DNA from 4 places in the Rhizobium sp. NLR16a genome. Region 1 is predicted to be linked to each of the others. Evidence: predicted binding sites of a transcription regulator. Region 1 holds the regulator's gene; each other region holds the start of a gene.
The links. The regulator PhoB, encoded in region 1, activates phosphate uptake and scavenging genes when phosphate is short. The targets are predictions, from matches to a motif close to TGTCATNNANCTGTCAT.

Region 1 (7,239 bases):
GCGCGCTTTTCGACGTGAACCTGAACATCCGCGAAAACACCGTAACCGCCCTGATCGGCCCCTCGGGCTGCGGCAAGTCGACCTTCCTGCGAAGCCTCAACCGCATGAACGACACGATCGAAGGCTGCCGCGTCACCGGCAAGATCACGCTCGACAGCGACGACATCTATGATCCGGATATCGACGTGGTCGAACTTCGCGCCCGCGTCGGCATGGTTTTCCAGAAGCCGAACCCGTTCCCGAAGTCGATCTACGAAAACGTCTCCTACGGCCCGCGCATCCACGGTCTCGCCAAGTCGAAGGCCGATCTCGACCAGATCGTCGAGAGCAGCCTGCAGCGCGCCGGCCTGTGGAACGAGGTCAAGGACCGCGTGCACGAATCCGGCACCGGCCTCTCCGGCGGTCAGCAGCAGCGCCTGTGCATTGCCCGCGCCGTCGCCGTCAGCCCGGAGGTCATCCTGATGGACGAACCCTGCTCGGCCCTTGATCCGATTGCCACCGCCAAGGTCGAGGAGCTGATCCACGAGTTGCGCGAGAACTACACGATCGTCATCGTCACCCACTCCATGCAGCAGGCCGCGCGTGTTTCGCAGCGCACCGCCATGTTCCACCTCGGCAACCTCGTCGAGGAGAACGACACCGACAAGATGTTCACCAACCCCGACGATCCGCGCACCCAGGATTACATCATGGGTCGCTTCGGCTGATCCCGGCGACACGAAGCTTTCCGTTATTCGAGGACAAAGCCCATGGCATCGACACATATTTATTCCGCCTATGATGATGATCTGAAGTTCCTCTCCAGGCGGATTTCCGAAATGGGCGGCCTGGCCGAACAGATGGTCGCGGAATCCGTCCGGGCGCTGGTCAACGGCGATACGGCGCTGGCGCAGAAGGTCATTTCCGATGATGTGATCCTCGATCACACCGAACGCGAGATTGGCGACAAGGCGATCGTCACCATCGCCCGCCGTCAGCCGATGGCCGCGGACCTGCGCGAGATCATGGGTTCGATCCGCATCGCCGCCGATCTCGAACGCGTCGGCGACCTCGGCAAGAACACCGCCAAGCGCGTCATCGCCGTGCAGAGCACAGGCGTGCCGCGCAAGCTCGCCCGCGGCCTCGAGCACCTCTCCGAGCTGGCGCTCGTCCAGCTCAAGGAAGTGCTCGACGTCTATACGACACGCGCCGCCGACAAGGCGACCGCCATCCGCGAACGCGACAACGAGATCGACGCGATGTACACCTCGCTGTTCCGCGAGCTCTTGACCTACATGATGGAAGATCCGCGCAACATCACGAGCTGCACGCATCTGCTCTTTTGCGCCAAGAACATCGAGCGCATCGGCGACCATGCCACCAACATCGCCGAGACGATTTACTACATGGCGACGGGCGCCCAGCCGGAAGGCGATCGTCCGAAGGATGACAGTGCCAACACCGTCGGCGCCGCGACGGAATAATGGTTCCGAACGAGCCGCCCGGGTCAGCCGCCCGGACCAGTCACTTGCGTGCGCGCCCGTTCGGGGCGCGCAAAGAGGTCGCAGCCAATTTCTGAATTTGCGCAGGACGCCTGCTTAAATCGTCCCGGTTTAAGGCTTGTGCGCGAGGAGACGGACACGCATGATCCCGAGAGTGGCAGTTGTTGAAGACGAGGAAGCGCTGAGCGTGCTTCTTCGCTATAATCTTGAGGCGGAAGGCTTTGAGGTCGATACCATCCTGCGCGGCGACGAGGCCGAGATCAGGCTTCAGGAGCGCACGCCCGACCTTCTCATCCTCGACTGGATGCTGCCCGGCGTCTCCGGCATCGAACTCTGCCGGCGCCTGCGCATGCGGCCGGAAACCGAGCGGCTGCCGATCATCATGCTGACGGCGCGCGGCGAGGAGAGCGAGCGTGTGCGCGGACTGTCCACCGGCGCCGACGATTACGTCGTCAAGCCCTTCTCGACCCCCGAGCTCGTCGCCCGCGTCAAGGCGATGCTGCGTCGGGCCCGTCCCGAGGTGCTGTCCTCGGTGCTGAAATGCGGCGATATCGAGCTCGACCGCGAAACCCATCGTGTCCACCGCAAGAGCCGCGAAGTCCGCCTCGGCCCGACCGAATTCCGGCTGCTGGAATTCCTGATGTCGTCGCCGGGCCGGGTCTTTTCCCGTTCGCAGCTGCTGGACGGCGTCTGGGGCCACGACATCTATGTCGACGAACGCACCGTCGACGTCCATGTCGGCCGCCTGCGCAAGGCGCTGAATTTCTCCAACATGCAGGACGTCATCCGCACCGTCCGCGGCGCCGGTTATTCGATGGAGGCCTGAAGGCTGAGGGAGTGTGGGGTTGGCGTTCCCGCCAAACGCACGGCAGTACGGCTTGTGAGGCCCGCCTTGTCGTCCATCGTCGCCGCTGCGGAGCCAGCGTCGTTGCGCCGGCGAGGCTTATGCGTCTCGGCACCACCTTTCCATCGCGCCTGCAAAGCCGACTTGTCCCGGCGCCACCTCCTCCGTCAAGCCCTGGCATGACGGAGTGTGGGGGTTGCTAAACGCAAAGGTCACTTCCCACTCGAATAAGAAACGGCGGCCCGTTTTTTATGTCTGGCTATACCGGTCCGCTCAGCTGACCCGCGCCGCCGCCCGGCGGCGTTCGTTGATCGGCTGATAGGCAAGCTTCTGATGATAGCTGCAATAGGGCGAATTGTCCGGGGATTCGCAGCCGCAGAAATGGAAATCTTCCTTGAGCGGATCGCCGACCGGCCACTTGCAGGTGCGTTCGGTGAGCTCCGTCAGGCCGAGGCGGCGGGAAATCGGCACCACCACGTTGCCCTTCGGCACATATTCCATTTCCTCGACTGTATCGATCTCGATCTCTTCCTTCAGCAGGGTTGCGCCCTGCTGGCGGGTCACGGTGCGGGTGGCGATCCGGGAGGCGTAGTTCGGCGCGCGCGGCGCGGATGTCTGGCGCTTCGGCGTGCGCGCCGCGGTGGCCGTGCCGCCGGCCTTGGCGCGGCCGGGAAGGCTGAGCCTGTGCACCTTGCCGATAACGGCGTTTCGGCTGACCCCGCCAAGCTGCGCAGCAATCTGGCTGGCGCTCAGTCCTTCGGCCCAAAGCTTCTTGAGTTTCTCGACCCGCTCGTCTGTCCAGTTCATGCCCTGTCTCCACCTTTTGCGTTGGTGATGGCAGAATCCCTCACCGTTGTCCCGGAAGCCTCCGAAACAAGAAACGCTTGATCAATTTTGGTGACTAGTTCCGCCGCATGCAGTCTAGTAATTGAACTTTAACCTAGTGTGAGGCTGACTCCGTGACAAGAGTCGCGGGAATCCGGATGAATCGAATTTCAAGTTTTTCCCCAACTTGCTGCCTCTGCGTGTCATTTCTGCAATAATGCCTGTTGAAGGCCGAAAGTGCCCCTGTACAAGCTTGCGGCATACGCTAAGGCCGCAGTTTTGTTGACATTGCAGCGCGAAAAGGAAATAGTACCGCTCGCCGCCGAAAGGCGGCATTTTTGATTTTTCGGACCTGGTTTTGTTAGCCGGAATCCGCGCATGACAACATTGAACGGGAGACCCGCGATGGCTGAAGCCGCGCCGCTTTACGACACCTATTCTCGTGCCCCGCTGCGGTTCGAGCGAGGCGAGGGCGTATGGCTGATCGCCGAGAGCGGCGAGCGTTATCTCGATTTCGGCGCCGGGGTCGCCGTCACCTCCGTCGGCCACGGCAACCCGCATGTGGTCGCGGCGCTGAAGGAGCAGGCCGACAAGGTCTGGCACCTCTCCAATATCTATGAAATTCCCGGCCAGGAGCGCCTGGCCAAACGCCTGACCGACGCCACCTTCGCCGACAAGGTGTTCTTCACCAATTCGGGCGCCGAGGCGCTCGAATGCGCCATCAAGACGGCGCGCCGCTATCAGTTTTCCAAGGGCCATCCCGAGAGGTTCCATATCATCACCTTCGAAGGCGCTTTCCACGGCCGCACGCTGGCGACGATCGCCGCCGGCGGCCAGGAGAAATATCTCGAAGGTTTCGGCCCCAAGGCGCCGGGTTTCGATCAGGTGCCGTTCGGCGACATCGATGCCGTGCGTGCCGCCATTACCGATGCGACGGCCGCAATCCTGATCGAGCCGGTGCAGGGCGAGGGCGGCGTGCGTGCCGCCACCAGCGAATTCATGAAGGCGCTGCGCCGGATCTGCGACGAAAATGGCCTGCTGCTGATCCTCGACGAGGTGCAGACGGGCGTCGGCCGTACCGGCAAGCTGTTTGCCCATGAATGGTCCGGCATCACGCCTGATATCATGGCCGTCGCCAAGGGCATCGGCGGCGGTTTCCCGCTCGGCGCCTGCCTTGCAACCGCCGAGGCCGCTTCCGGCATGAAGGCCGGCACGCATGGTTCGACCTATGGCGGCAATCCGCTGGCCATGGCGGTCGGCAGCGCCGTGCTCGACGTCATCCTCGCCGATGGCTTCCTTGAGCATGTGCGCGACGTCGCGCTCGTCTTCCGCCAGGGACTGGCCTCGCTCAAGGATCGTTATCCCGATGTGATCGAGGATATCCGAGGCGAAGGGCTTCTTCTCGGCGTCAAGGCTGCGGTTCCCTCGGCCGAATTGCTGCAGGCGATCCGCGCCGCGCATCTGCTCGGCGTGCCGGCCGGCGACAACGTCATCCGCCTTCTTCCGCCGCTGGTGGTCACTGCCGAGGAAGCCCGCGAAGGGCTTGTGCGCCTCGAGCGCGCCGCCGAGAGCATCCGCGCCGCCAAGATCAAGAAGACGGCTTGAAGGGATCGCCGCCTTCGGGCGCACGACAGGTAAGAACATGGCTCCTAAACATTTCCTCGATCTTTCGGCCGTCACATCGGCCGACCTCAGAACCATCATGAACGACGCGCTCGCCCGCAAGCAGGCCTTCAAGGCCGGCAAGGGCGACAAGCCGCTCGCCGGCAAGATGCTGGCGATGATCTTCGAGAAGCCGTCGACGCGCACCCGCGTCTCTTTCGACGTGGGCATGCGCCAGCTCGGCGGCGAAACGCTGTTCCTCTCCGGCACCGAAATGCAGCTCGGCCGCGCCGAGACGATCGGCGACACCGCCAAGGTGCTGTCGCGTTATGTCGATGCGATCATGATCCGCACCACCGAGCACTCGCGCCTGCTGGAGCTTGCCGAACATGCGACCGTGCCTGTCATCAACGCGCTGACGGACGATACCCATCCCTGCCAGATCATGGCCGATATCATGACCTTCGAGGAGCATCGCGGCCCGATCAAGGGCAAGACCATCGCCTGGACCGGCGACGGCAACAATGTGCTGCATTCGCTGGTCGAAGGGGCGGCGCGCTTCGGCTACCGCATGAACATGGCCGTCCCCCTTGGTTCGGAGCCCAAGGATCACTATCTGAACTGGGCCCGCAATGAGGGCGCCGAAATCATGCTCTGCCATGATGCCGACCGTGCGGTCGAAGGCGTCGATTGCGTGGTGACCGATACCTGGGTCTCCATGAATCAGGAACATCGGGCCCGGGGTCACAACGTCTTCCAGCCTTATCAGGTCAATGCGGCCTTGATGGCCAAGGCCGGCAGCGATGCATTGTTCATGCATTGCCTGCCCGCGCATCGCGGTGAGGAAGTGACGGACGAGGTGATCGACGGCCCGCAATCCGTGGTCTTCGATGAAGCGGAAAACCGTCTTCATGCGCAGAAATCGATTCTTGCTTGGTGCCTGGGCGCGATCTGAACCATAATCGGATGTTGCGAGTCATAAGCTTGCGGCCCGACTGCGCGAGCGCCGGACACTTTGGCCGCCGCTCCCGAAACTAGGAGTAAAGCCATGGCAGAAGCTGCAGCCGCCCTCGGCCAGTTCGATTTCGCCGGCGATGATCATGTCGTCCCCTTTCAGGTGGAGGGTCTGGATGTGCGCGGCCGCGCCGTCCAGCTCGGCCCCATGCTCGATGCCATCCTCGAGCGCCATCATTATCCCGCGCCTGTTGCCCGGCTGCTTGCCGAAGTCGTCGTGCTGACGGTGCTGCTCGGCACCTCGCTGAAGTTCGACGGCAAGTTCACCGTGCAGACCAAGGGCGACGGCCCGGTCGATCTGCTCGTCGCCGATTTCTCGACGCCGGAGAACGTGCGCGCCTACGCCCGTTTCGATCGGGCGCTGCTCGACCAGGCGATTGCCTCAGGCGAGACCGAGCCGGAGCAACTGCTCGGCAAGGGCGTGCTCGCCTTCACCATCGATCAGGGCAAGTTCGCCCAGCCCTATCAGGGTATTGTCGCGCTCGACGGCACCTCGCTCGAGGAGATCGCCGGCGTCTATTTCCGCCAGTCGGAGCAGATCCCGACGCGGGTGCGCCTGGCTGCGGCCGAACTCTTCGACCGTGACGATGCCGGCAAGCCGCGCCACCGCTGGCGGGCAGGCGGCCTCGTCGCCCAGTTCCTGCCGGAGGCGCCGGAGCGCATGCGCCAGCCCGATCTCCACGGCGGCGACGGCGATAACGGCGACCGTCCGCATGGCGAGGATGACGCCTGGACCGAAGCCCGCTCGCTGGTCGAGACCATCGATGCCGACGAGTTGACCGATCCGCAGGTCGGCACCGAACGCCTCTTGTTCCGCCTGTTCCACGAGCGCGGCGTGCGCGTCTTCGAGCCCCGCGCCGTCTTCGACCGCTGCAGCTGTTCGCGGGAAAAGATCGGCAACGTGCTGAAGGGTTTCACCGCCGAGGAGATCGAGGCCAGCCAGGAAAACGGCGAGATATCCGTCACCTGCGAATTCTGCTCGACCACCTACCGCTTCCAAGCAGCCGAGCTTCAGCTGGCGGAATAGGCTCAGTTAGCATTGAGAGCTGCCCCTCTCCCCGCTCGCGGGGAGAGGGGACGTGCCCTGCGAGAGGTCGGTGGGGATAGATCGATCGCGGCATGGTCCCTTCGCCCCGTTTACGGGGAGAAGGTGCCGGCAGGCGAATGAGGGGCGGGGTCTCGGCAATCTCTTGAGCGGGAGGAACTTGCCCTCAATTCAGCACGCGCAGCAGCCCCGGCGAGTCAAGCGAGAAGGCGGGGATGTCGACGTCGAACAGCTCGCCTTCATCCGTTTCCATTTGATAGTGGCCGAACATCAGGCCTGAGGGCGTGTCGAGCGGGCAGCCGGAGGAATATTCGTAGGTGTCGCCGGGGCTGAGCCGCGGCTGCTCGCCGACGACGCCGGGGCCGGTCACTTCGTCCACCTGTCCGTTCTGATCGGTGATGTTCCAGTAGCGGTTGATGAGGCGAACG
Region 2 (7,239 bases), 340 kb from region 1:
CAGCACCGCTCCGCTTCCCTTCCCGATCCTGATCGGCGATATTGGCGGCACCAATGCCCGCTTCTCCATCCTGACCGACGCCTATGCCGAACCGAAGCAGTTTCCGAACGTGCGCACGGCGGATTTCGCCACGATTGACGAAGCGATCCAAAAGGGCGTGCGCGACAAGACAGCGGTGCAGCCGCGCTCGGCGATCCTCGCCGTCGCCGGCCCGATCAACGACGACGAGATCCCCCTGACCAATTGCGACTGGGTGGTGCGGCCAAAGACGATGATCGAGGGCCTCGGCATCGAGGACGTGCTCGTCGTCAACGATTTCGAGGCGCAGGCGCTGGCGATTGCCGCCCTGTCTGATGAAAACCGCGAACGTATCGGCAGCGCCACCGGCGACATGGTCGCCTCGCGCGTCGTGCTCGGACCCGGCACCGGCCTCGGCGTCGGCGGACTCGTGCATGCCCAGCATACTTGGATTCCGGTTCCCGGCGAAGGCGGCCATGTCGATCTCGGGCCGCGCAGCAAGCGCGACTATGAAATCTTTCCGCATATCGAGACGATCGAAGGTCGTATTTCGGCCGAACAGATCCTCTGCGGACGCGGCCTCGTCAATCTCTACAACGCCATCTGCGTGGTCGACGGGAGCCAGCCGACGATGAAGGATCCGGCCGAGATCACCTCGCATGCGCTTGCCGGCAGCGATAAGACCGCCGTCGAGACCGTTTCGCTGTTTGCCACCTATCTCGGCCGCGTGGCCGGCGACATGGCGATGGTGTTCATGGCGCGTGGCGGCGTCTACCTCTCCGGCGGCATCTCGCAGAAGATCCTCCCGGCGCTGAAGAAACCGGAATTCCGGCAGGCTTTCGAGGACAAGGCGCCACATAGTGCGCTGCTTCGCACCATCCCGACCTATGTGGTGACGCATCCGCTGGCGGCGCTCGCCGGGCTTTCGTCCTATGCGCGGATGCCGGCCAATTTCGGCGTATCGACGGAAGGCCGCCGCTGGCGGCGCTGAGCCCAGGGCGCGTCCCTCCGGGACGCGCCGCGGTCTAGCCAAACCAGTCCCAACTCTTTATAGAGCCGGCCAAAGTGCGCGCCACATTCACGACGCGCTCAGTCTCGGACAGGAAGCTTGATATTTGGAAGCCGTGGAAAGCAGAAAGCAGAGCGTCAGCAGCGATACCGTCACCGGCATCCTGAAGCGCATCATCGCTGAAAACGGCCGCGACCATCTCTGGGGTTATGTCTTCGCTATCGTCTGCCTCGTGGTCGTGGCACTTTCGACGGCGTTCACCGCCTGGATCATGCGGGCGATCATCGACGAGGCCTTCGCCAACCGCCGCGCCGACGTCGTCTGGATCATCTGTCTTTCGATCTTCATTGCCTTCGTGCTGCGCGGCTTTGCCAGCTACGGCCAGGCGGTGGCGCTTTCCAAGGTCGGCAACAATATCGTCGCCCGCTATCAGCGCCGCCTCTATGCCCATCTGATGACGCTTTCAGTCGGCTTTTTCAGCGAGGCGCGCTCGGCTCATATCGCCGCGCAAGTCAGCCAGAACGTTAGCGGCATCCGTGACGTGCTCAACCTGACGATCACCTCGACGGTGCGCGACCTCCTGACATTCGTTTCGCTGATCGGCGTGATGGTCCTCCAGGACCCGCTGCTGAGCCTCGCCGTGTTCATCATGGCGCCGCCACTGCTCTATGCGCTGCGTTATGTTTCCAAACGTCTTCGCTCGGCAACCCGCGAGGCCGTGCATCTGAACAGCCACGTGCTGGGGGCCATGCAGGAGACGATCCAGGGTATTGCCATCGTCAAAGCCTTCACGATGGAAGAGGAGCTGGAGAACAAGGTCAACAAGCTCATCACCGCCGCCGAAAACCGGGCGAACCGGATTGCCCGGCTTTCCGAGCGCACCTCGCCGCTGACGGAGAGCTTCGCAGGCTTTGCCGTCGCCAGCGTGCTTGCCTATGCCGCCTATCGCTCGATCTATTACAATGTGGCCCCGGGCGCCTTCTTCTCCTTCGTGACGGCGCTGCTGCTTGCCTATGACCCGGCCCGCCGCCTTGCCCGCCTGCAGGTGCAGATGGAACGCGCCGTCGTCAATGCACGGATGATCTACGAATTGCTGGACATGGAGCCGCGCCAGCGCGACCTGCCGGATGCCCGGCCGCTGACGGTGACGCAGGCGCGCATCGAATTCCGCAATGTTTCCTTCGCCTACGGCAGTGAAAGCGTGCTGAACAGTGTCAGCTTCGTCGCCGAGGGCGGGACGACCACGGCGCTTGTCGGCCCCTCTGGAGCGGGCAAATCCACCGTCATCAGCCTCATTCCGCGCTTCTACGACCCTCGTGAAGGCGAGATCCTGATCGACGGGCAGGATATCGCCCACATCACCAAGAAGTCGCTGCGCCAGCAGCTCGCCTATGTCTCGCAGCAGCCCTACCTGTTCGAGGGCACGATCCGCGACAATATCCGCTACGGCCGGCCGGAAGCGACCGATGCCGAGGTGGAAGAGGCCGCCCGGCTTGCCTATGCGCATGACTTCATCTCAGCGCAGCCGCAGGGTTACGATACGCCTGTCGGCGAAAACGGCGTGACGCTTTCAGGCGGCCAGCGCCAGCGACTTTCCATCGCGCGCGCTTTGGTGCGCAATGCACCGATCCTGCTGCTCGACGAGGCGACCTCCGCCCTCGACACCGAATCCGAGGCCGCCGTGCAGAAGGCGCTCGACGAGGCGATGACCGGGCGCACCGTGGTGGTGATCGCCCATCGGCTATCGACCGTGGTGCGCGCCGACAAGATCGTCGTCATGCAGCAGGGCCGGGTCGTCGAGGAGGGCAATCATGAGACGCTTGCGAAGGTCAGCGACGGTCTTTACGCTCGCCTCAACAATCTGCAGAGGCCCTCGGCCTCGGATTCATACTAAGCTGGCGAGACTGACATGAGCGATGCTGCGATGAAACTGGTGGTGGTCGGCGCAGCGGGACGCATGGGGCAGACGCTGATCCGGCTCATTCATTCCATGGAAGGCGTGATGCTGCATGCCGCCGTCGAACGTGCCGGCTCGCCCTTCGTCGGCAAGGATGCCGGTGAAATTGCCGGGCTCGGCCCGACCGGCGTCATCATCGGCGACGATCCGCTCCAGGCTTTCCTGCATGCCGAAGGCGTGCTCGATTTCACCGCGCCTGCCGCCACGGTGGAGTTTTCCGGTCTCGCCGCTCAGGCCCGCATCGTCCATGTCATCGGCACGACAGGCTGCTCGACCGAGGACAACGCGAAGATCGCCGCCGCGGCACGCCATGCCCGCGTCGTCAAGACTGGCAATATGAGCCTCGGCGTCAATCTGCTCAGCGTTCTGGCCGAGCAGGCGGCACGAGCGCTCGATCCGGCGGACTGGGACATCGAGATCCTGGAAATGCACCACAAGCACAAAGTCGATGCTCCTTCCGGCACCGCCCTTCTCTTCGGCGAAGCGGCAGCCAAGGGCCGCAGTATCGATCTTGCCTCGAAATCGGTGAGGGTCCGCGACGGCCACACCGGCGCGCGCGAAGTCGGCACGATCGGTTTTGCGACGCTGCGCGGCGGCTCGGTCATCGGCGAGCATTCCGTGCTTTTTGCCGGAGAAGGCGAAATCGTCACCCTGTCGCACAGCGCGGCAGACCGCTCGATCTTCGCGCGCGGCGCGATCAAGGCGGCGCTCTGGGCGCGCGACAAGAAGCCAGGTTTCTATTCCATGCTCGACGTGCTCGGGCTTTCTTCCCAATAACGACATCTCGGAGGCATATTCATGAGCGGTACCCTCGTCCTCGTTCGCCACGGCCAGAGTGACTGGAACCTGAAGAATCTCTTCACCGGCTGGAAGGACCCGGATCTGACGGAGCTCGGCATCCAGGAAGCCAACGCCGGCGGCGCCGCACTTGCCGAATACGGGATCAAATTCGACGTCGCCTATACCTCGGCGCTGGTGCGCGCGCAGCACACGCTGAAGCTCATCCTCGACAAGGTCGGCCAGCCCGACCTCGAGACGATCCGCGACCAGGCGCTGAACGAGCGCGACTACGGCGATCTCTCCGGCCTCAACAAGGATGACGCGCGTGCCAAATGGGGCGAGGAACAGGTTCATATCTGGCGCCGTTCCTATGACGTGCCGCCGCCGGGCGGCGAGAGCCTGCGCGACACCGGCGCCCGTGTCTGGCCTTACTACCTCACGGAAATCCTGCCGCGCGTGCTGCGCGGCGAAAAGGTGCTGGTCGCCGCCCACGGTAATTCGCTGCGCTCGCTGGTCATGGTGCTCGACAAGCTGACCAAAGAAGGCGTGCTCGCCCTCAATCTCGCGACCGGCGTTCCAATGGTCTACAAGCTGAAGGCGGATTCAACCGTGGCTTCAAAGGAAGTTCTGGGCGATATGTCCGGTGCACACTAATTCGGTGAGGCGTGCCGCCGTAAGCGGTCGGCACGCCTTGCCTCAACTATTGGCCTCAGTTCTCGATCGTGAACTGCACCCGGTCGGCGGCGAAACGGCTGATCGAATATTGCACCGGCACGCCGTCGAGATCGGTGTTCATTGCCTTGGCGATCAGCAGGATCGCGCCGGGGGTGAGTTCCAGGTCGGCAAGGTCGGCTGTCCCGGCATGGGCAGCCGTCACCTCGGTTGTCGCGCGGACATAATCCGCCACGCCAAGCTCGGCGAAAGCCTTGGTGATCGATTCATGCTTGCGGTAGGCCTCGCCGATCCCGGCGAAACGGCCGGCGGGAAACCAGCTCGTCGCTTTTGAAACCGGCCGCCTGTCGGCATGGCGCAATGTTTCCAGCCGGATCACTTGCTCGCCCTGTTTCACACCCAACCAGCGGGCAACCTCGGCGCTCGCCTCCTCCTGCGCCTCATCGAGCAGAAGACCACGCGTCTCGCGCGCCTGATCGCCGATGCCGGCAGTGAAGCGCGTGCGCCGGGTGATCGGGAAGTTCAGCCGCTGCTTGCGCTCGATCAGCGTGCCGCGGCCTTGCACCGCGCGCACGATCCCCTCCTGCGCCAGCGCCGCCAGCGCACTGCGCACCGTATGCCTGTTAACGCCGAATTGCAGCGCCAGCACCGTTTCCGGCGGCACCATTCCCGTTTCGTCATAGGCTCCGTTGCCGATCGCCTCGCGAATTCGATCGGCGATCTGACGCCAGAGCGCCACACCTGTCTGCCTCTGCACCTGCTTCAGTCCTGCCATTCTGCCCCTGCCTTGCCCCACGATGTCACACGCTTGTCACGACACCGATTTAAGGCTAGGTATAACTTGTATGGTTGTCTATATCAATAGACATTTCGAGGAAAGCAGTGATGATATCAGCGGACAAGGAAGACGCCGCGTCGCAAACGGTCTCGGAGCGCAAACGCGCCGCCGATCTGTTGGCGCGAGCGGAACGGAGCGAACTCCAGGCAGTCTGGGACGCATTGCCGCAAAAGCCCGTGGCTTATCCGGTGCGCGGACCGGAGACCGGACTTGTAATGGTGCGCGGCCGCATCGGCGGCGGCGGAGCTCCTTTCAATCTCGGCGAGGTGACGATGACACGCGCGACGGTGCGGCTCGAGTCCGGTTCCATCGGTCATGCGCAGGCGCTCGGCACCGACCGGGAGAAGGCCCGTCTTGCGGCGATCTTCGACGCGCTCTGGCAGGAGGAGACGAGCAAGAATTTTGTCGAACAGGCACTGCTTTTGCCGATTGCCGCGCGCATCGCCGCCACTGAGCGCCGCAAGGCGGATGAGACGGCGGCAACCCGCGTCGATTTCTTCACCATGGTGCGGGGAGACAACTGATGGGTCTTGCGACAGAAGCTTTGATCGGCGGTTTTGCCGACCCGGTTTTCCATGCACAGAGCGTCTTCAAGATGCTGATGGACGGCATGGCCCGTCCCGGCGCCATTCAGACCATTGAGCCCGATATCGCTCCGCCGGCGCCGCTCGGCATTGCCGCCGGCGCGATCGCGCTCACGCTTTGCGACCACGACACGCCGGTCTGGCTTACCACGGGACTGGCGAAATCCGCCATGCCGGAGTGGCTCGGCTTCCACACTGGCGCGCCGCTGACCGCCGAGAAGGCCGATGCGCGTTTTGCCTTCATTGAGGCGGGCATTACGCTTTGCTCCTTCGGCCTGTTTGCATCAGGCACACAGGAATATCCCGACCGTTCGACGACTGTTGTCATCGAACTTCCCGAACTCGACGGCGGACGCAGGCTGGCGCTGATGGGTCCGGGCATCAAGAGTGTCGTGGAGATCGGGCCGGCCAGCCTGCCGGAGACCTTCCTCAGACTCTGGAGCGAGAACCGGGCGCTCTTCCCGCGCGGCGTCGACATCGTGTTGACCTCAGGCAGACACTTCGTCTGCCTGCCGCGCACCACCAAGATCACAGCAACGGAGATCTGAGCTCATGTATGTTGCCGTCAAAGGTGGCGAGGCCGCCATCGCCAATGCCCATCGGCTGCTTGCCGACCGCCGCCGCGGCGACCGTTCGTTGCCGGCGATCGGCATTGAGCAGATCGTCGAACAACTCGCCCTCGCCGTCGACCGCGTCATGGCTGAGGCCTCGCTTTTCGACCGCACGCTTGCCGCACTCGCCGTGCGCCAGTCGCGCGGCGATATGATCGAGGCGATCTTCCTGCTGCGCGCTTACCGCACGACGCTGCCGCGCTTTGGCTATTCCAGACCGCTAGACACGGCTGACATGACGATCGAACGGCGTATCTCGGCGACCTACAAGGACCTGCCGGGCGGCCAGCTTCTTGGTCCCACTTTCGACTATACTCATCGCCTTCTCGATCCGTCGCTGCTTCAGGACGAAGCGGTCGAGGCGCCCGCCCAGCGTCCGGCCGAGACCGGCCGCGTCATGCGCGTCTCGGAAATCCTCGGCGAGGAGGGCCTGATCGAGGCCGACGGCGACATGCCCGAAGATCACGAGATCGGCGATCTGACCCGCGAGCCGATGGAATTCCCGATGACCCGCGATCTGCGCCTGCAGGCGCTTGCCCGCGGCGACGAGGGCTTCCTGCTGGCGCTCGGTTATTCCACCCAGCGCGGCTACGGCCGCAACCATCCCTTCACCGGAGAGATCCGCATCGGCGAGGTCGAGGTGGAATTCGAGGTGCCGGAACTCGGCTTCGCCGTCTCGCTCGGCACGATCCAGATCACCGAATGCCAGATGGTCAACCAGTTCAAGGGCTCGGCGAAGGCGCCGCCGCAATTCACCCGCGGCTACGGCC
Region 3 (7,239 bases), 1.2 Mb from region 1:
TCTTGAGCGGTTCCGGCATGCTGATCCTCCCTCTGTGGCAGGATTGGACCGGCGCCGCCGGGAGGTCAAGCGGCGCCGGATGCGGTTTTTATTCCGGGCAGACCTTGACGCGGTAGGGGTCGCCCCAATCGTCGTGCCGCCATTCGATGTGGCAAGACGGCCGGTAATAGGTCCGGTAGACGGGATAAGGGCGATAGGCGGGGTAGGCCGGATAGACGGGGTAGGCAGGGCGGGCGGCCTCTGACAGCAGGGCGCCGCCGACGACGCCAGCGGCAAGGCCGCCCCAGAAGGCATCGCGGGGATGGGCATCGGCTGTGGTGGCGGTGGCGAGAGAGGCGCCGGCACAGGTCAGCGCGATTAGGCCCGTCGCCATGGTCTTATGAAGAACGGACATGGTATTTTCCTTGATTTAGACTGGCTTCTCTAAAGCCATGGCCAGACTCCGCCCGGATCGCGGCGGAGCGATGGCCGCACAAGGGCTCTCCGGATTAAATTTTGGTCATGATTTCAACGGCAGTCGAGAGCGAAACGGATTGCGGCCGGCCGCATTTGCTGCCGACGATGCTTCGGGTTCGCGCAGAAAATGCGGCCTCTTCGCCTGATAAGCCGGCGTGTAAAATTCCGCTCTCGAAATTTATGGTTAAAACCTTGTTAAAAGCCTTGGCGTTATAGTCTTTGTCGTTGATATTTCATTCATTGCGGGAGCGACAATTATTTGAAATCAGCCGGCGACATTCTGGAATTGGCTTGCCGCCGGATCGCTGATCTGGACACCCCGGCCTATGTCAAGAATAGCGAGCTGCGCTACATCGCCGTCAACGAGGCCTATGCCGATTTCCTCGGCCGCGAGATTTCCGATTTCATCGGCAGGCGGAGCCGCGAGCTCTTCGACCGTCCCGAGGAAGAGGATCGCGAGGATAAGGAGCGCCGTGCGCTGGTGTTCGGCACCGAGGAAAACGCCGTCTGCTTTGATGCCGCGGGCGTTGGCCACGAGCGCATCCAGATCGAAAGCTTCTCGCCGTCGCCGGAGCGGATTTACGTCCTCGGCATCTTTGAAGACCGCGAGCGCCGGGCCGTTGCCGGCAGGAAGGCCGCCGGCAGCTCTCAGGCTGTAAACGATTCCGGAACTGCCGCCGACCTCGCCCAGGTGCGCGAGGCACTGGAGAATCTCGCTCATCCGATCGGCATCATTGCGGCGGACGGGCGCCCGCTGGTCGTCAATGCAGCCTATCGCAACGGCGCGACGCCGGTGGCCGCCGGCGAATCGGCTTGGGGAGAGAGCGTCAACGAACTCGACGTTCTACGTACCGTCCTGGAGGACCTGCCGGTTGCGGTTTTCGTCCGCGACGACAAGCACCGCCTGGTCTATGCCAACAAATATTATGAGACCTTCAGCGGGCGCGCCCGCTCCGAGTATCTGGGAATGACCGAACACGAAATGTTCGGGCCGGAAGGTGCTGAGGCGATCTACCAGGAAAACCTGCTGGCGCTCAGGGACGGCATTTCGGTGGAGCTCGAGAGCGAGATGCCGAGCAATAGCGGGCATGTCTATCCCGTCATCTCGCGCGTCAACCGTGTCATGACGGCGGATGGGCGAACCTATGTCGTCGGCTCCTTTTCCGACATCTCGCCACTCAAGGAACGCGAAAAGGCGCTGATTGAATCGCGCAAGCAGCAAGAGATACTGCATCGGGACATCGAGAGCATTCTGCGTTCGCTGCCGATCGGCGTGCTGATCCTCGATAACGACCACCAGATTCTCTACGTCAACGACGAATTCTACAGCATCTGGGAACTGCCGCTCGACGATCGCTTCGACGGCCGCCCGTTCATCGACGTCATCCGCCGCAATGACGAGCTCGGCCGCTACGACGGGACGCAGACGCCGGAAGAGATCTACGCCTTCCGCAAACATCTGTTCGAGGCCGAAGAGCCCGAGCCGATCGAGCTTGGCTGGGCGGGCGGCAAATCCGTGATCTTCGACAGCCGCCGCATCTCCAACGATCGTATCCTGCTGACCTATGCCGATATTTCGGCGGTGCGCGAGCGGGAAAAGGAAATCCACGAGACGCGTGCAGCCCTTGAGCGGCTCGGCGAAATGATGCGCGACGCGACGCACGCCATGTCGCAGGGCATTGCCATCGTTCAGGACGGAATCATCAAGATGTCCAATGAGGCGATGGCCGATATCCTGCAGATCCCGCCGCACTATATCGAGGCTGGCCAAGGCTGGCTCGGCATGTTCGAATTCTGTGCGGCGCGCGGCGATTTCCACGATGCGGCGGAACAGATCCTGCAAGAGTGGCGCGCCAACATCGCGGCCAGGCAGCCGATTTCCACCGCCTTCCATGTCGGCGGCGAGCGCTGGGTAAACATGGATGCAACGGTCAGCCGGGGACAGCATTGGGTGGCGCTGTTCACCGACGTCACCGAACTCAAGAGCCGCGAGGAGGAATTGCGCCAGCTCCTGTCGCGCGCCGAAGCCGCCGACCGCGCCAAATCCGAATTCCTTGCCAATATGAGCCACGAGATTCGCACGCCGATGAATGGTGTACTCGGCATGGCGGAACTGCTGGCCAAGACCAATCTCGACGCGCGCCAGAAAACCTTCATCGACATCATCGTCAAGTCGGGCAATGCGCTGCTGACTATTATCAACGACATCCTCGATTTTTCGAAGATCGATGCCGGACAGATGAAACTGCGCAAAGCCGCTTTCGATATCACCGAAGCGGTGGAGGATGTGGCGACACTCCTCTCCTCGCATGCAGCCGAGAAGAATATCGAACTCCTGGTGCGGGCAGCACCGGACCTGCCGGCCGCGGTGATCGGAGACGCCGGTCGTTTCCGCCAAATCGTCACCAATCTCGTCGGCAACGCCGTCAAGTTCACCGAGCGCGGCCATGTCTTCGTCGATGTCGGCTTCGAGACGATCGCTGGTGGGGAGATCATGGCGATCATCCGCATCGAGGATACCGGTATCGGCATTCCCCGAGAAAAGCTCGAAACGGTCTTCGACAAGTTTTCGCAGGTCGACACCTCGTCGACCCGCCGGCATGAGGGAACGGGGCTCGGCCTTGCGATCACTGCCGGCCTCGTCGATCTCTTCGGCGGCTATATCAATGTCGAGAGCGAATGGGGCAAGGGCTCTGTCTTCACCATCAATCTGCCTTTAGCGGTGGCGGCCGCCCGCCTCGAGCCGAAGCCGCTGCCGATCAATGTACAGGGCGCGCGCATCCTCGTCGTCGACGACAATGAGGTGAACCGCCGCATTCTCACCGAGCAGCTTTCGCTCTGGGGCTTCGACGGAGTGGCTGCCGAGGGTGGCGGCACCGGTCTGGCGATCCTCAAGGCAGCGGTCGATCTCGGTGTCACCGTGGACGCTGTCGTGCTCGACTATCACATGCCCGACATGAACGGCGCCGATGTCGCGCGCCGGCTGCGCGCCGATCCCCGCTTCGTCGAACTGCCGATCATCTTCCTGACGTCGATGGATATTTCCGGCACGGAAAAGGAATTCGCGGCGCTGAACGGCCATGCGCATCTGATGAAGCCGGCACGCGCCAACGTGCTGCGCAACACCGTCGTCGAAGTGGTGCGCGCCCGCCGCGTGAAGCAGGCTTCGGAAGCCGAGATCGCCCGCCTGCGGGTTGAGGCGGCCGTGCCGGCGCCCGCGCCTGCCCTGGTGCCGCAGAAGCGGACGGCCGAATTCGTCGACGTCCTCGTCGCCGAGGACAACGAGGTCAACCAGATCGTCTTCACCCAGATCCTGCAGTCGACGGGGCTTTCCTTCCTGGTCGTCAACAACGGGCAGGAGGCGGTTACCGCCTGGGAGAGCCACACGCCGCGCATCATCATGATGGACGTTTCGATGCCCGTCATGAACGGTCATGAGGCGACACGGACGATCCGCGAGAGGGAAAAGGGGCAGGGCCATCGGGTGCCGATCATCGGCGTCACCGCCCATGCGCTCGAAAGCGACCGCGAGGCCTGCCTCGATGCGGGCATGGACGACTACATGTCGAAGCCAATCAGCCCGGAACTGCTGGAGGAGAAGATCCGGCAATGGCTCGGCAAGGACGAGCTGCAGCCGGAGCGCACCAGCTACTGATCTTTTATTCGCTGAACGCCTTTATGCCGCAGAGCATTTCGCGCTTGCCGGCGAAGCCCTTGCGGCGTTCGACGGCAAAGCCGGCGGCGATGAGGTTGCGGCGCACGAAGCCGGCCGCGGCGTAAGTTGCGAAGGTGCCGTCGGCCACGGTCTTTTCGTTAACCTCACGCATCAGTTCCACCGACCACATGTCGCCGTTGCGCGAGGGGGCGAAGCCATCGAGATACCAGGCGTCGAAGCCGGGCTTTGCCGCCGCGACGCCGTCGAGCGCCGCGCCGCAGACGACGCTGAGCCGCGTCTGGGCATCGAGATCGAGCGAGACAGTGCGAACAGGCGTCTGCGGCCATGCCGCCGTCAGGGCTTCGCGCTCGGCATCGATTTCGCCCCAGTGCGAGAGCGCCCGGCCGATCTCTTCGCCGCGCATCGGGTGCAGTTCGAAGGAGATGAAATGCAGGTGCTGACCGTCTGCTCGGTGCAGTTTCCATTGCCGCCAGGTCTCGGCAAAGTTGAGCCCGGTGCCGAAGCCGAGTTCGCCGATCACAAATTCGGGCCGCCCACTCCAACGCTCCGGCAGGCCGTTGCCGGCCAGGAAGACGTGCCCGCATTCCAGCCGGCCATCGGTCTGGCAATAAAAATGATCGCCAAAGGCGGTGGAATAGGGCATATCGCCGTCGCGCCATTCGAGCGGCTGCGGCGCGCCCGCGCCAATCTTATCGGGGTTCACGTCTTTCATGGAAAAAGCCGATAGTCCTCAGCAAGCGCCCGGTCAATCTTCTTGCGATTTGCTGATCGTCGGCGGTGGCATCATGGGTCTCTGGGCTGCCGTCCATGCCGAACGCCGCGGCATGAGCACCCTCCTCGCCGACGCCGGCAGCTTGGGCGGAGGCGCGAGCGGCGGCCTGCTCGGCGCGCTGATGCCGCATATGCCGGACCAGTGGTCGGAGAAAAAGCAGTTCCAGTTCGACGCGTTGGTCTCGCTTGAAACCGAAATTGCCACGCTTGAGGCCGAAACCGGGCTTTCGGCTGGCTACAACAGGTCTGGGCGGCTGATCCCGCTGCCGAAGCCGCATCTCAAGCGCATCGCCCGCGGCCATTCCGGGGACGCCGAACGCCATTGGCGGGCAGGCGAACGCCACTTCCACTGGCATGTGCTCGACAGGGCGCCAGTCGGTGGTTGGCCCGACGCATCTGCCGGCGAAAGTGGCTTCGTGCATGATACGCTCGCCGCCCGTGTTGCGCCCCGCTCATTGATCTCAGCGCTCATCGCCTTGCTGCGGCGGGCAAAACACGTGCGTATCATGGAGCATGCGGCCGTTGCCGCCCTCGATCCCGATCGTGGCACCGCGGAAATTGGCGGCGAAACCATTGCCTTCAGCCGCTGCATCCTGGCTGCCGGCCATCAGTCCTTTCCGTTGCTGCAGGAGCTGACGCCGGGGGCGAAAAGGCCGCTCGGCCAGCCAGTGAAGGGGCAGGCGGCGCTGTTGAGGGCCGATGTCGACCCGGCGCTGCCGACGATCTTCCTCGATGGGCTCTACTTGGTGGCGCACGAAGGCGGGTATGCGGCAATCGGCAGCACCAGCGAGAACCGCTTTGACGATCCCGGCTCGACCGACGCGCAACTCGACGCGCTGATCGAGGCGGCGCGGGCGATCGCGCCGGCGCTCCGCAACGCCCCTGTCATCGAGCGCTGGGCAGGGCTTCGCCCGAAGGCCATCGACCGCGATCCGATGATCGGCCGCCATCCCGTCCATCCCCGATTGATCGCACTGACCGGCGGTTTCAAGGTCAGCTTCGGACTGGCGCATCGGCTGGCGGAAGCTGCGATTTGTATCGCCGGCGATACAGATTGTGAATTTTCGCTGCCGGAAAGCTTCGCGATATCAAGCCATATTGCTGTCGCTTCATGTTAAACGTGAATTAGATACAGCTGCGTTTCGTTATTCTGTCATGCAAATCACCTATCTGCTTGCGCATTGGAAGCGCCGGATCTTGCCGGCGCTCACTTCCTTGATGGAGGAAATTGCATGCGCTATGCTATTTGCTTCACGCCTCCGGCGAGCGACCCCCTGTCGCTCGTGGCCGCCAATTGGCTAGGCCGAAACGTGTTTTCGGGCGATATGGTGGAGCCTCCGGCCGTCCGCGGCCTCGGCATTCACGAGATCGCCTTTTATACCGCCGTGCCGCGACGCTATGGTTTTCACGGTGTTTTGAAGGCGCCTTTTCACCTGTCCGCCGGCACGTCGGAATCGCAACTCCTGCGCGATCTCATGCGTTTTGCCGGGACCTATGCCCCTTTCCAGATTCCCCGTCTGGAGATCGCCCGGCTCGGCAGTTTTTACAGCCTGATGCCGAGCGCTCCCTGTGAGCCGATCCAGTATGTGGCTTCGGCGATCGTCCAGGAGTTTGATCGTTTCCGGGCGCCGCTGAGTGAAGCCGACATCGAGCGAAGTGATCCCGACGGGTTGTCGGCGGCGCAATTTGCCAATCTGCATCGTTGGGGCAATCCCTATGTGATGGAGGAGTTCCGCTTCCATATGCCGGTGACGGGCCCCATCAATGCGATCGACATGCCCCGCATCGAGCCGGTGCTGCGAACGATCTTCGAGCCCGTCTTGAGGGAGCCGGTGATGGTTTCGAATGTGGCTTTGATGATCGAGGAAGGCACCGGCGGCCCCTTCCGCGTTCACTCGCTCCACCCGATGGGCAAGGTCAGCGCGCGCAGGATCGCCTGAGCCGATATCAAGCTAAGCCATTGTGAATGACAGAGAAATTTTGCTGCGCAGTTTCCGTCTCGACATTCCGGCTGCGGATGATACCGTTCCCCGTCTTTTCAGAAGGTGATTTGATGGTATCCGAGACCTACCCGCGCAATCTCGTCGGCTACGGGCGTCAGACGCCCGATCCGAAGTGGCCGGGCGACGCCCGCGTCGCCGTGCAGTTCGTCATCAATTACGAAGAGGGCGGCGAAAGCTGCATCCTCGAAGGCGATCCGGCTTCCGAAAACCTGCTGTCGGAGATCGTCGGCGCGGCCGCCTGGCCGGGGCAGCGCAATCTCAACATGGAATCGATCTACGAATATGGTTCGCGGGCAGGCTTCTGGCGGCTCTGGCGGATGTTCACCGGTCTCA
Region 4 (7,239 bases), 350 kb from region 1:
GCCATCTCGCGCATCTCGCCATGTTCGAAGCCGCCGTCCTCGTCCGCGCCCATGCGCAGGCAGTCGAAGACCGTGGTGATGCCCGATGTGACGATCTGGGCGTCATGCGCCTGGACGGCAGCCGTCTTGTGCCAGCGGATGCCCGGACGTGGCTGATAATGGCCTTCGAGATGGTCAGTATGCAGCTCGACAAGGCCGGGAATGACGTAGTCGCCCTCGAAATCTTCGCCGGCTACCGAATTGCCTTCGGAGATATCGACGATCTTGCCGTCGCGGATGAGGATCGATCCTGAAAGGACGTCCTCCTCGAGAACGATGCGGGCGTTGGAAAAGACGGTCTCTTTGCTCATATCGTCAGGTCTTTCAGCTTTTGGCGCCGGAAAGCGGCAGCCAGGAATGAACTTTGAACGGGGCGCCGCGCGTCTCCTCGATGAAGACGGCGAGGCCGGAAATCGAAAGCGGCCGGCCGGTAAAACCGGCAAAACGCTCCGCCAGGACCGTTTTCATCACCTCCGCGCGTGTCTCCGGCACCTGGCCGCTCAGAGTCATGTGGAACCCGAAATCCTCCATGACGTAAGGATAGCCCCAGCGTTGCAGATTGGCGCGCTGGCTGTCGCTGAGCTTCTCCGGGTTGCGTCGCGCGATATCAGTCTCGGAAAGCGTAGCGCGGAACGGTTCGAAGGATTTTACCACCTTTCCGGCGAAATCCTGAAGAGGTTGGTAAAGAGAACCGGGAACCAGTGCAAAAAAACGGCCAAGCTGGCCGAGCACGAGTTCAGGAATCTTGAAGGCCGGGGTGCGCGCCGCGAAATCCTCGGCAAAGGTGATGAGATCCCGTTCGGTGACGGAAGCGGCAAGCGAAAACGGCGCCTTGATCGTCGCGTGAAAGCCGTAGCGGCGTGGGTCGGCGGTCAGCTCGAACTGCTCTGCCGCACTGAGTGTCTCATGTTCGGGTGCAGGATAGGTTTTGCCGGTGAAAGCATCGCGGCCGAGCCAGAGCGAAGCCGCGCCGGTCAGGGGATCATCCTTCGGCGGCGAGAAATAGAGAGCGTAGCGCAAGGCTTTTATCCTGGGGATCGTCGAAACGGGGAGCGCAATGTGCAGTGATTTGGCGGCGAACCGCAAGCAGGCTCCCGGCTAAAAGATTTCCGTGACAGAATGATGATGGCGGCAGCGTCGCCGTCGCCCCTCGTCGAACGGTCAGTGCGTCTTCGTGCCCATCAGCCGGTGGCGCAGGACGTTCGAGGCGGCGTCAAACAGGAAGACGACGATCAAGATCAGAATGACCATATAGGCGACGTTTTCCCAGTTGGCGTTGGTGCGCATCGCCTCCCAGAGTTTGAGGCCGATGCCGCCCGCGCCGACAGCGCCGATGATGGTCGCGCCGCGCACGTTCGATTCCCACTGGTAGAGCGTCTGGCTGACGATAACCGGAACGATCTGCGGCATGATGCCGTAACGATGGACGAGCACCGTTTGGGCGCCGGTTGATTTGATGCCTTCCCGCGGCTTGTTGTCGATATTCTCGAGCCCCTCGGAATAAAGCTTGCCGAGCGTGCCGGTCTCGGTGAGGAAGATCGCGCCGCTGCCGGCGAGCGGCCCGGGGCCGAAGGCGCGCGTCAGGAACAGCGCCCAGATCAGCATGTCGACCGAGCGCAGGAAATCGAAGAAGCGTTTCAGGATCTGGTTCAGGAGGCGGTTCGGCGTGATGTTGCGCGCTGCCAGGAAGGCGAGGGGGAAGGCGGCAAGCACGCCGAGCAGCGTTCCGAGAAAGGCCATGACGATCGTCTGGAAAAGCTTGGTCCAGACGTCGCCATGCTGCCATTCGCTGTTGTTCCAGATATCCTCGAAGGCGAGCGATAGGTTGGTTTGGTCGGGCTTGATGCGCGGGCCGGAAACAACGAGGCCGATGACTTCGCCGACCGGTTTGTCGAAGAAGGAGGATTGCGTGTCGAAGATGAAATTCGCCCAGCCGAGGAAGCGTTTGCGGACCTTCACGCGATCGACGGAAATACTGACGTCGCCGGCAAAGCCGAGATCCGCAAGCACGTTGTCGTCATAAACAGTCATCCAGCTCGGCACCGGCCCGACCACCTCAGGCGCGCCGCTCGATACGTCGACGGGGACGCTGACGCCGTGCGCGGTCACGATCGTTTCGCTCTTTGAGACGGTGACGCTGCGGCTGATGCCGCTGATGGAAACGGTGATGCTGCCGTCGGGATTGTTGACCACCCAGTCCGGGTGCGGATGATCGCCGAGCGGTGAGAAGCGGGGATAACGCACCTCGATCGAGCCGTCGTCCTGGATGCGGAGGTCCGGCTGGACATCGTAGCTCACCCATTGGCTGAGATAGATGCCGACGCGTTCCCAATGGGCCTCGGCGAAGAGCTTGGGCAGGTCGAAGAACCAGACGGCATAGAGCCCGTAGAGCAGCGTCGCAATGAGGATCATCAACCCGCCGAAACGCTGGCGGAACGATCGGTGGAAATATTCCGGATAGCGCGCTTCGATCTCATGCATGCGGTTTGCGTCAATCACCGTCATGGCGGCCTCAATGTTGCAGAAGGAAAGCGTGCTCGCCGACGAGACGGCGACGCAGCCATGCGGAGAACTGGTCGACGGCGACGATCGTCACGAAGAGCAGCAGAACGAGCGCCATCGTCTTGGCGCCGAAGCCGCGCGAGATCGAAAGCTTCAGCTCCTCGCCGATGCCGCCGCCGCCGACGGCCCCGATGATGGTCGAGGCGCGCACGTTGATCTCCAGGCGTAAGAGCGCATAGGAGGTGAAATTCGGCAGCACCTGTGGCAGGGCGGCGAAGCGCACGCGCTCCCACCAGTTGGCGCCGACGGCCTTCATCCCCTCATGCGGCTTCATGTCGATGTTTTCGGCGACTTCGTAGAAGAGTTTGCCGAGCGCGCCGATCGTGTGCAGGGTGATGGCTATGATGGCGGCGACCGGCCCGATCGACAGGATCGCCGAAAACAGGCCGGCAATGACAATCTCGGGGAAAGCGCGCAGGAACTCCATCAGCCGCTTGGTGACGATGCGCAGCGGCCATGAATTCGTGAGATTGCGCGCGGCAAAGAAGCTCAAGGGAACCGCAAAGATGAAGGCGATGATGGTCGAGATGAGCGCTACGTTGATCGTGACGATCATCAGCTCGAAATATTCCGGAATGTAGAAGGCACCCCAGACGTAGACGCGGCCCTTGTCGAAGTTGAATTCCTCGCCGCCTCTGTCGTTGACGCTGGCTATGTCGAACAGCGCGCGCCAGACATCGTTCCAATCCTTGGGAATGAGCCAGCTCAGGAAGTCGAAAAGATGCGGCAGACGCTCGAAGAAATGGCCGGCATTGCTCTCATCGGCGAACCGGACGGAGCTGACGAATGCCGCAACGAGGATGACCAAGCCAAGGACGGTATAAAAGCGGCGCTTCGCGACCATCCGATCCCAGGCGGTGGCGATCTCCTGCGTGCTCTGCACGTGCGGCTGTGTTTCGGCAATGGTCATGGACGCTCCGCGCGGTAACAAACAAAGGGCGGCCGTTGCCGGCCGCCCCGCATTGGAAAGGCGATCAGCCGCCGATGGCCGCCTTGCGAACCTCGACGACAGCATTGTAGAAGTCGTGCTTGACCGGGGCATAGCCCTTGTAGTCGCCGCCTTCGACAGCCGAGAAGCACTTGTGATCCTTTTCCGGCAGGGCCGTGAAGAAGGCTGCGAGCTTCGTCTGCCACTCTTGGCCGAGGGCGTTGCGCACGACGAGCGGGCCGTTCGGGATCAGCGGCGAACGCCAGACTTCAACGAGCTTGTTCGGGTCCACGGCGCCCTTGTCGACTTCCTTGCGGAAGGTGCCGGAGGTGTAGCCGTCCTTGAAATCGCCGATGCCCGACGAGTCATCGACTGCGACGTCGACCTTGCCGTCATAGGCGGCAAGCAGGTTGTTTTCATGCCCGCCGTTGAACTGGGTCGAGGCAAAGAACTTGTCATTCGGCATGCCGGTGTCCTTCGGGATCTGCGTCAGCGGAACGAGGTAACCGGAGGTGGAGTCCGGATCGGCGTAGCCGAGCTTCTTGCCTTTGGCGTCCTTGATGGTCTTGATACCGGAGGACTTCAGTGCAAGGCCGATCGAGTAATAACCCGTCGAACCATCTTTCTGCTGCGTCGTCAGGATCGGCGTAACGGCCTTCGAATCCTTGAGGTAGACGGAGGCGTAGCCGGAAGCGCCGAGTTCGGCGAAGTCGAGCGTGCCGCCGAGCAGACCCTGGATAACGCCGTCATAATCGGCGGCCGGGAAGAGCGAGACCTTCTCGAAGCCGAACTCCTGCTTCAGATGGTCCGCAAGGCAGGCATAATTGCGCAGGCGATCGGTTTCGTTTTCGCCGCCAAGGATGCCGATGCGGAATTCCTTGAGGTCTGCGGCATTGGCGGCGCCGGCGAGCGCGAACAGCGCCGTTGCCGCAAAGAGTGCTTTCTTCAACATGCGTTCTCTCCTATCGACCGGTGTTCCGGCCTTCCCGTTACGAAGAATGTGCCCTTGACGCGGGCGTTCGATCGCGGCCGTCCCGCTCAGAGACCGGCCAATGCCAGCGGTTGGGCGCCGGCGGATGGATTGTCTGCCCGCTCGGCAGCGATATTGATGGATGTCGACGTCATGGTTTCGTCGATGCCGGCGCCATCCTTGTCCGTTCCGTAGATTGCCTTCACGGCTTCGGCCGTCAGCTCCGAGGGCTTGCCGTCAAAGACGACGCGGCCGCCGGCCATGCCGACGATGCGCTCACAATAGTTGCGGGCAGTGTCGAGCGTATGCAGATTTGTGATGACGGTGATGCCCTCGCGCTCGTTGATGTCGCGCAGCGCATCCATGACGATCTTGGCGTTCAGCGGGTCGAGCGAGGCGATAGGCTCGTCGGCGAGTACCATCCTCGGGTTCTGCATCAGCGCCCGGGCGATCGCCACGCGCTGCTGCTGGCCGCCGGAAAGCGTGCCGGCCGGCTGCAGCGCCGTCTGCTCGATGCCGAGGCGCTCCAGTGCGGCGATCGCATGAACGCGTTCTTCCCGGGTGAAGATGTTGAGAAGGCTCAGAAGCGTCGAGCGGTGATTGAGGCGGCCGAGCATGACATTTGTGAGAACATCGAGGCGCGGCACCAGGTTGAACTGCTGAAAGATCATCGCACAGTCGCGCTGCCAGTTGCGCAATGCCTGACCGCGAAGCCCGGAGACCTCGACGCCGGCGAAATGAATGGAGCCGGAGCTCGGTTCCTGCAGCCGATTGATCATGCGCAGCAGCGTCGACTTGCCGGCGCCGGAGCGGCCGATGATGCCAACCATCTGGCCCTGGGCAACGGTGAGCGTCACGGCATCGACGGCGAGCTTGTTTCCGAAACGGCGGGTGACATCCTTCAGCTCGAACATCATGCTCTTCCCTTGCACTCCAGGCCCTGGTCAGCATCGCATTAGTCCCGCTTCATGAACCTCCAATGTCATATTTGTGTAAGAGGTGTCACAAATCTCCGTGTCTCGGCGGTGGCGTCTAGCATTCGTAGCGGGCCAGAAAATCTTCCGCGCTAAGGTTGCGGAAATCCTGCAAGGCCAGGCGCAACCGGTCGTGTTGCCAATCCCACCAGGAAAGCCTGTCCATGCGTTCGCCGATCTCTTTCGGGAAACGTTCGCGGATCAGCTTCGCCGGCACACCGCCGACGATCGTGTATGATGCAACGTCCTTCGATACGACCGCGCCGGCCCCGATGACGGCGCCATTGCCGACGTTGACGCCGGGCAGGATGGTCGCGCCATGGCCGATCCAGACGTCGTGGCCGATCGTCACCCGGTTCGAGCGCCACCAGGCGAAGAAATCCGTCTCCATATCGGCGTCCGGCCAGTAATTGGCGGCGCGATAGGTGAAATGATGCAGAGTCGCGCGCCAGGTCGGGTGGTTGGTGGCGTTGATGCGCACGGCGGCGGCGATATTGACGAACTTGCCGATCGTTGCGCACCAGACGGCGCCGTCCTGCATGATGTAGGAATAGTCTCCGAAGGTCGCCTCGCTGATGCGGCAGCGTTCGGAGACCTCCGTATAGCGCCCGAAGGTGGAATCGCTGACCTCGGCCGTTTCGTGGATGGCGGGCTCGATACCAAGCTTGCGGCTCATGCGGCAATCATCCTCGGCGAGAACTGCTGGACGTCGAGGATGCGGTCGGCGACGGCCTCGCGCACTTCCTCGTCATGGAAGATGCCGAGAAGGGCGACGCCCGCCTTCTTCTTCTCTGCGATCATGCCGACGACGACGGCGCGGTTTTTCGCATCCAGCGAGGCTGTTGGTTCATCGAGAAGCAGGATCGTATGCTCGGTGATGAAGCCGCGGGCGATGTTGACGCGCTGCTGCTCGCCGCCGGAAAAGGTGGCGGGCGGAAGTTGCCAAAGCGCCTCCGGCAGGTTGAGCCTGGCAAGCAGGGCGCCTGCCTTTTCGCGTGCAACGACGATTTCTTCGCCGCGCGCCACGAGCGGCTCGGCCACCACGTCGATTGCCGCCACGCGCGGTACGGTGCGCAGGAATTGGCTGACATAGCCGAGCGTATCGCGGCGAACATTGAGCACGGTGCGCGGATCGGCGGCGGCGAGGTCGACGATCCGCCCGTCGTGGCGGACGAGGATCTGGCCGGTGTCGACGGCATAATTGCCGTAGATCATCTTGAGCAGCGAGCTCTTGCCGATGCCTGAGGGGCCGCCGAGAACGACGCATTCGCCTGACGACACGGAGAAGGCGACGTCGGAGACGACGGGCAGCCTGATGCCGTCGCGCAGGTGCATGGTGAAGCTCTTCGAGACTTCGGAAACGACGAGGGGCGTTGGCATGATATGGTTTTCCTGGTTTCTAGCTCAGACCTGCAGGATCGAGGAGACGAGCAGCTGCGTGTAAGGCTCTCTGGGATCGTCGAGCACGCGGTCGGTGAGGCCCTGTTCGATGACGTAGCCGTCCTTCATCACCATCATGCGGTGCGAGAGCAGGCGGGCGACGGCGAGATCGTGGGTGACGATGATGGCCGAGAGGCCAAGATCGTTGACGAGGCCTCGCACCAGATCGAGCAGGCGCGCCTGCACCGAAACATCGAGGCCGCCGGTCGGCTCGTCCATGAAGACCAGACGCGGACCGGTGACGAGGTTGCGGGCGATCTGCAGGCGCTGGCGCATGCCGCCGGAAAAGGCGCGCGGCTGATCGTCGATGCGATCGGCATCGATCT

Region 2: a site for PhoB is predicted at 5,235-5,251, ahead of phnF (phosphonate metabolism transcriptional regulator PhnF). Genes of this name have one in related genera too.
Region 3: a site for PhoB is predicted at 6,044-6,060, ahead of J7U39_RS03165 (DUF1045 domain-containing protein). Genes of this name have one in related genera too.
Region 4: a site for PhoB is predicted at 5,480-5,496, ahead of phnC (phosphonate ABC transporter ATP-binding protein). Genes of this name have one in related genera too.

What each region holds. Positions count from the first base shown of each region.
Region 1 covers NZ_CP072865.1:3,593,346-3,600,584, reverse strand. Annotated here, with positions in the region: gene pstB (phosphate ABC transporter ATP-binding protein PstB) at 1-707, shown strand, start outside; gene phoU (phosphate signaling complex protein PhoU) at 750-1,463, shown strand; gene phoB (phosphate regulon transcriptional regulator PhoB) at 1,624-2,307, shown strand; gene J7U39_RS17425 (GcrA family cell cycle regulator) at 2,599-3,132, opposite strand; gene J7U39_RS17420 (aspartate aminotransferase family protein) at 3,556-4,755, shown strand; gene argF (ornithine carbamoyltransferase) at 4,793-5,707, shown strand; gene J7U39_RS17410 (Hsp33 family molecular chaperone) at 5,801-6,793, shown strand; gene apaG (Co2+/Mg2+ efflux protein ApaG) at 6,978-7,239, opposite strand, start outside.
Region 2 covers NZ_CP072865.1:3,932,370-3,939,608, forward strand. Annotated here, with positions in the region: gene J7U39_RS19105 (glucokinase) at 1-1,009, shown strand, start outside; gene J7U39_RS19110 (ABC transporter ATP-binding protein) at 1,134-2,921, shown strand; gene dapB (4-hydroxy-tetrahydrodipicolinate reductase) at 2,937-3,761, shown strand; gene J7U39_RS19120 (2,3-bisphosphoglycerate-dependent phosphoglycerate mutase) at 3,783-4,418, shown strand; gene phnF (phosphonate metabolism transcriptional regulator PhnF) at 4,474-5,211, opposite strand; gene phnG (phosphonate C-P lyase system protein PhnG) at 5,322-5,798, shown strand; gene phnH (phosphonate C-P lyase system protein PhnH) at 5,798-6,406, shown strand; gene J7U39_RS19140 (carbon-phosphorus lyase complex subunit PhnI) at 6,411-7,239, shown strand, end outside.
Region 3 covers NZ_CP072865.1:695,922-703,160, forward strand. Annotated here, with positions in the region: gene J7U39_RS03140 (DNA alkylation repair protein) at 1-19, opposite strand, end outside; gene J7U39_RS03145 (hypothetical protein) at 89-394, opposite strand; gene J7U39_RS03150 (response regulator) at 716-4,111, shown strand; gene mnmD (tRNA (5-methylaminomethyl-2-thiouridine)(34)-methyltransferase MnmD) at 4,116-4,844, opposite strand; gene J7U39_RS03160 (FAD-binding oxidoreductase) at 4,843-6,021, shown strand; gene J7U39_RS03165 (DUF1045 domain-containing protein) at 6,136-6,843, shown strand; gene puuE (allantoinase PuuE) at 6,957-7,239, shown strand, end outside.
Region 4 covers NZ_CP072865.1:3,941,170-3,948,408, reverse strand. Annotated here, with positions in the region: gene J7U39_RS19190 (alpha-D-ribose 1-methylphosphonate 5-triphosphate diphosphatase) at 1-350, opposite strand, end outside; gene J7U39_RS19185 (DUF1045 domain-containing protein) at 364-1,059, opposite strand; gene phnE (phosphonate ABC transporter, permease protein PhnE) at 1,201-2,544, opposite strand; gene phnE (phosphonate ABC transporter, permease protein PhnE) at 2,552-3,511, opposite strand; gene phnD (phosphonate ABC transporter substrate-binding protein) at 3,576-4,481, opposite strand; gene phnC (phosphonate ABC transporter ATP-binding protein) at 4,568-5,413, opposite strand; gene J7U39_RS19160 (DapH/DapD/GlmU-related protein) at 5,532-6,149, opposite strand; gene phnL (phosphonate C-P lyase system protein PhnL) at 6,146-6,853, opposite strand; gene phnK (phosphonate C-P lyase system protein PhnK) at 6,878-7,239, opposite strand, start outside.